DNA from 2 places in the Serratia sp. L9 genome. Region 1 is predicted to be linked to the other one. Evidence: predicted binding sites of a transcription regulator. Region 1 holds the regulator's gene; the other holds the start of a gene.
The links. The regulator ArgR, encoded in region 1, controls arginine synthesis, uptake and breakdown. The targets are predictions, from matches to a motif close to ANTGAATAAAAATACANT.
Positions count from the first base shown of each region.

Region 2: the regulator ArgR is predicted to act here: its motif matches at 1,820-1,837, upstream of argA (amino-acid N-acetyltransferase).

Region 1 covers NZ_CP192591.1:583,815-587,025, forward strand. The annotation lists gene ACQ86O_RS02780 (helix-turn-helix domain-containing protein) at 1-113, shown strand, start outside; gene mdh (malate dehydrogenase) at 182-1,120, opposite strand; gene argR (transcriptional regulator ArgR) at 1,589-2,059, shown strand; gene yhcN (peroxide/acid stress response protein YhcN) at 2,586-2,849, shown strand; gene yhcN (peroxide/acid stress response protein YhcN) at 2,983-3,211, shown strand, end outside.
Region 2 covers NZ_CP192591.1:2,301,441-2,304,651, forward strand. The annotation lists gene ACQ86O_RS10925 (hypothetical protein) at 1-236, opposite strand, end outside; gene argA (amino-acid N-acetyltransferase) at 462-1,805, opposite strand; gene amiC (N-acetylmuramoyl-L-alanine amidase AmiC) at 2,141-3,211, shown strand, end outside.

The sequences.
Region 1 (3,211 bases):
AATGGTTGATCGCTGATGCACTGAATGTGCACCCCGCTGAGATCTGGCCAAGCAGATATTTTGATCCACGCACGCATCATCTGCTGGATCGAAAAGGTCGAATGAAATCATGAGAAAACAAAAAACCGCCGGAGTTTGCCCCGGCGGCTTATGCAATACCAATACGGCTTATGTTTGGGGATCAGTTATTGATAAATTTCTCACCCAACTCGATATCTTTGTGCAGCACATCCAGCATTTCGTTCAACGCTTTTTGTTCAAAGGCGCTCAGGGTGCCGATGTCTTTACGTTCTTCAACACCGTTTTTACCCAGCACCAGCGGTTGTGCGAAGAAGCGGGCATATTTGCCATCACCTTCAACATAAGCACATTCCACGACGCCTTTTTCACCGCTCAATGCACGCACCAGCGACAGGCCAAAACGCGCTGCAGCCTGCCCCATAGATAGAGTTGCAGAGCCGCCACCGGCTTTGGCTTCAACGACTTCGGTACCTGCGTTCTGGATACGTTTAGTCAGATCAGCCACTTCCTGATCGCTAAAGCTTACGCCAGGGATCTGTGACAGCAGAGGCAAAATAGTCACGCCAGAGTGGCCGCCAATAACCGGCACATCCAGTTCTTCTGGCTTTTTGCCTTTCAGCTCAGCCACAAAGGTGTTGGAACGGATGATATCCAGCGATGTCACGCCAAACAGTTTGTTCTTGTCGTAAACGCCAGCTTTCTTCAATACTTCGGCAGCAATGGCAACGGTGGTGTTTACCGGGTTGGTGATAATCCCGATGCAGGCTTTCGGACAGGTTTTAGCCACTTGCTCGATCAGGTTACGCACGATACCGGCGTTGACGTTGAACAGATCTGAACGATCCATGCCTGGTTTACGCGCAACACCAGCAGAAATCAGCACCACATCCGCACCTTGCAGCGCAGGGGTTGCATCTTCACCGCCGAAGCCTTTGATTTTAACTGCGGTTGGGATATGGCTTAAATCGACGGCAACGCCTGGGGTAACAGGGGCAATGTCGTAGAGAGAGAGTTCAGAACCTGAAGGAAGCTGGGTCTTGAGTAGAAGGGCGAGCGCCTGGCCGATACCGCCAGCAGCACCGAGAACTGCAACTTTCATCCTATACTCCTTTATTTTTTATCTTGAATATAAAAGCGCCGTGAATTCTTGGTCTCGGACCTTAATTTATCACACCTTTAAAAACAACCTCTTAACAGTCGGTTTTAGATCTGGCGCAATAAAATGATCGTTGTTGCGGTCATTCTAAATTAAAAAGCTTACGCATTAAGGGCATAGCGCACACTAATCAAAAATAGTGCGAGACACTTCACGTTCGCGTTAACCGGCCGTTACATTACACCCTTACATAACATCAGAACAACATCATTTTAATAACATCTTCTTTACCAGAGAGCTGGCTCGCTTCCCTCATTGAAAGGGCATATTCATGAGCTTCGGATTTTGTTAAAATCTCTCCCTTTCCTTGACTCTAGGGCATTACTATTTCCCCAGCCCTGATCTGTATTGCATAAAAATTCATTTATATGCATAATAATGAACTCCATTACCAACAGTCTACGGTGCAAAATGCGTAATCCCGCAAAACAGGAAGATCTGATCAAGGCGTTTAAGGCGTTATTGAAAGAAGAAAAATTCAGTTCTCAAGGCGAGATCGTTTTGGCGCTGCAAGAAGAAGGCTTTGAGAATATTAACCAATCCAAGGTATCACGCATGCTGACCAAGTTCGGTGCAGTGCGCACGCGTAATGCCAAAATGGAGATGGTGTACTGCCTTCCGGCCGAACTCGGTGTGCCAACCACCACCAGTCCGTTGAAGAATCTGGTACTGGATGTCGACCATAATGATGCCGTTGTGGTGATCCATACCAGCCCTGGCGCAGCACAATTGATCGCCCGCCTGTTAGACTCACTGGGCAAATCGGAAGGGATCCTGGGCACAATTGCTGGTGATGATACTATTTTTGTTACCCCGGCCAGCACTTTTACCGCACGCCAGCTGTATGAAGCCATTCTTTCGTTGTTCGAGCAGGAACTCTGATGCCTTGAGCTATACCGCTAGATTTGAAGCGGTCGCTATGCGACAAGGTTAGCATTGCAGGAGCGCTGTTATCCGGCGCCCTTAAGGTTTGCGCCCGCAGACGCCAAGCCGCTTTTACCAGGCGGCAGCCATAACTCTCTGCCGCACGTTATTAGCCTCTTCTTAACCCTTTGTTTACCACCTCAGTTTTTTTACTGCGCCCCTACCATGTTTAAAACTGCTTATCAGCCCACCCACAGCACATTTAAATGACAATTTAAGCTGGCTAGTGAGAGTCACTGGTTAATTCCGCACTTTTGGTCAAAAACACTTACCCCATTGATATTACATAAATTTAACATTGAAAGAACGTTTTATAAGCGCTTTTTATTCCATTCGGTTATTAAAAACCGTACTGAACCGAATAAAGTTTCACTAGAAATTGTTAGCTTCCTATTAATTTTTACAGTTACTAGATGTATACTCATTTTCGTGACGTAAATCACAGTTCATTGGAACTGATAAAAGAATACGAAGAGGATAAATCATGAACATTAAAACTACTGTAGCAACAATTAGCCTGCTTTCTATGCTGTCTTTCGGTGCTTTTGCAGCACAGTCAATTGACGCGTCTCAGGCACAAAAACTGCAATCTGCCGGCACCATTACCGTCAGCGGCGTAGGCTCTGCACCTTCAGATATTCGTCAGGCACTGTCTGCCAAAGCCGATGCTCAAGGCGCGACGGCTTACCGTGTCATCGAAGCTCGCAGTGAAGGCAACTACCACGCGACTGCGGAAATTTATAAATAATTACAATGTGTTATGCGATTTTCGCACAGTAATTCTCTGGTAAAAATCACGTTAGATAACAGCCTTCAAGTATAAAAAACGCTGTAAAGCCCTTCCAGGCCGTTATCTTCGAGCCATCAAGGATCCAAGTATCATGAACATGAAAACAACCATCGCTGCAATTAGCCTGCTCTCTGCCGTTTCTTTCGGTGCCTCTGCTGCCACCCTGGTGACAGATGCCCAGGCCAGCAATATGCAATCTATCGGCACCATTACCGCTAGCGGTGTGACCGGCGCACCTTCCAATATCCGTCAGGCGCTGTCTGATAAAGCTGACCAGCAAGGCGCTAAAGCCTATCGCGTTGTCGAAGCCTATGAAAACG
Region 2 (3,211 bases), 1.7 Mb from region 1:
AATTGTACCAGGAAGAAAATAACGTGGCCTGCAAAGCAAATAACAAAAGACAACCCTAGCGCCCAAAGGCCTGACCTGTTGGGATAGAAGTGCGAGACAAACGCTATACTTGCCAATAGGCATAATAAATACGCCAGGGAATAGAGACGGTGGGTGTCACGGGTGATTTTTATAATGATATAAATAATCGCGCAGAACATAAAAGCATAAAAAAAGATCAAGGAACGATCGGGCATGATAGCTTTCCTTTTCTATCAACACGTAAGCAAGCGCTCTATTCTAGGCTAAACTCCGGCGCAAAAGAACCGACTGACCACAGGGGTTTATCAGGGACCCGCGCAGAGTTGTTGCATGTGCTGGTGTGAGGCAATTCTCATCTAAATAACGGCACGATGACGTGCCGTTATATTGGTAAATGTAGTGTTATGCCAGTATGGCCACCTATCCCAATGAGGCTAGGATCAAAGATCGGCCAGCAGGATTTTCGAGCGGCGTTGGTAGTTGTACAGCTCCTGCTTTTGCATTGGCAGAACGTCGACTTCTGCCGGGGTGAAGCCCCGTTCCTGGAACCAGTGGATGCTGCGAGTAGTCAGCACAAACAGCTTCTGCAGCCCCATCTGGCGTGCCTGGCTTTCTACCCGGTGTAACAGCATTTCCCCTCGTGACGAACTGCGGTAATCCGGGTGTACGGCCACGCAGGCCATCTCGCCAATCTTGTCTTCCGGGAAAGGATAGAGGGCCGCACAGGCAATGGTCAGGTTATCGCGCTCAATAATGGTGAACTTGTCAATTTCCATTTCCAGCTGTTCCCGCGAGCGGCGAACCAGGATCCCTTGCTGTTCCAGCGGGCGGATCAGTTCCAATATCCCGCCGATATCGTTGATGGTGGCGCGGCGCACCTGTTCGGCACTCTCCATTACGATCTGGGTGCCGATACCGTCGCGTGAGAACAATTCCTGCACTAACGCGCCATCTTCCAGATAGCTGATCAGGTGGCTGCGGCGCACGCCGCTGCGGCAGGCCTTTACCGCACCGCGCAGGAAACGCACCGTTCCAGAATGATAATCACCTGACTCTTCCAACCGCTCAATACGCTGTTGTGCATCGTTGGGGAACAGTTCGGACAGAATATTGCCTTCCTCATTGGTCACGCCTTGCGATGAGCAAAAGCCGATCATTTTCTCTGCTTTCAGTTTGATCGCCAACTGCGTGGCCACCTCTTCCGAGGTCAGGTTAAAACTTTCGCCGGTCACCGACACCGCCACCGGGCCAATCAGCACGATGGCGTTGCTGTCTAGCTGGCGATGAATCGCTTCTTCGTCGATACGGCGGATACGGCCGCTGTGGCAATAATCTACGCCATCATCCACCCCCAACGGTTGAGCAATAATAAAGTTACCGCTCACCACGTTGATATGCGCCCCTTGCAGCGGGGTGTTATTCAGGCTCATCGAGAGCCGTGCGGTGATGTCCAGCTGCAGCAAACCCGCCGCCTGCTTGACCAGTTCCAGCGTATGGGCATCGGTGACGCGGGTATGCTTATGGTAAATGGGTTCGTAGTTATGCAGCGCCAGATTGCTGTCAATCTGCGGGCGCGCGCCATATACCACTACCAAACGGATCCCAAGACTGTGCAACAGCCCGATATCGTTGACGATACTGGAGAAGTTCTCATGTTCGATGGCTTCGCCGCCCAGCATGACGACAAACGTCTTGCCACGGTGCGCATTGATATAGGGAACTGAGTGACGGAATCCTTGAACCAGCTCTGTACTACGTTCCTTCACGGCAAGACCTCTTTGCATATTTATACGGTATTTTTGTATTTTTATTCTTTTATTGCCCTGATGGCAAGTGGGAAATTGCCTAAGTTTTTCTGCTAAGTACGCAAACTGATTAATAAATTGAAAAACCATTAAAAGATTTTCGGATGACAGCGCCAGAAGGATTAGTTAAAGTTTTCGCCATTCTATCCTTGTTACTTGAAGCCGCAGGGTTGCAGGCTGCCCTTGCCCATCCGCATGACTTACTTGAGTGAGCTCACCGGGATGTGCGCAGTTGCCGCCTACCTGCCACTCCAATGACGTTGGATATGTTATTTTCTTGCAGTTTTTTTAATCATTTCCAATGCCGGAGCCGCATGCCTAACTCTAACCACAATCCGGGCCGCCGTCGTTTGTTGCAGGGGGTAGCTGCAACCTGGTTGCTGAGTGTGAGCCGAATTGGTTTCGCCGCTGCTTCTCATGTGATTGCCGTACGTGTCTGGCCTTCCTCGACTTACACCCGAGTGACGCTGGAATCTAATGTTCCACTGAAATACAAACAGTTTGCCCTGACAAATCCCGATCGCATTGTGGTGGATGTGGAAGGCGTTCAACTCAACAGCGTACTTAAGGGCATTGCCGGGCAAGTCCGCAATGAAGACCCTTATCTGAAACAGGCGCGGGTTGGCCAGTTCGATAAAAATACCGTCAGATTGGTGCTGGAACTTAAGCAAAGCGTCAGTCCGCATATGTTTACTCTTTCACCCGTTTCTGAATACCGCAACCGCCTGGTGATGGATCTCTATCCAACCAAAGGGGGCACCGGTGAAGAGTATGATCCGCTACTGGCATTGCTGGAAGATTACAATAAAGGTGATCTGGAGCGATCGTTACCGGCAGAAGCGCCACAGCCCGGAAAGGCGGGGCGTGACCGGCCTATTGTGATCATGCTCGATCCTGGGCATGGCGGTGAAGATCCCGGCGCCATCGGCAAAAATAAAACGCGTGAAAAAGATATCGTATTGCAGATTGCCCGCCGGCTCAGTGCGCTTATCAAGCGTGAGCCGAACATGAAAGTGTTTATGACGCGCAATGAAGATGTGTTTATTCCACTTAAGGTGCGCGTTGCCAAAGCGCGTAAGCAACGGGCCGATCTGTTTGTCTCTATCCATGCCGATGCCTTTACCAGTCGTGCGGCGCGGGGCTCCTCGGTGTTTGCTCTGTCCACCAAAGGGGCCACCAGTAACGCCGCCAAGTTTCTGGCTCAGACGCAAAACGCCTCCGATGAAATTGGCGGGGTGAGTAAAAGTGGCGATCGCTATCTGGACCACACCATGTTTGATCTGCTGCAGACCGCCACCGTGAATGACAGCCTGAAATTCGGTAAGGAAGTGCTTAACCGAATGGGTAAAATTAACCGTTTGCACAAGAATAAGGTGGATCAGGCC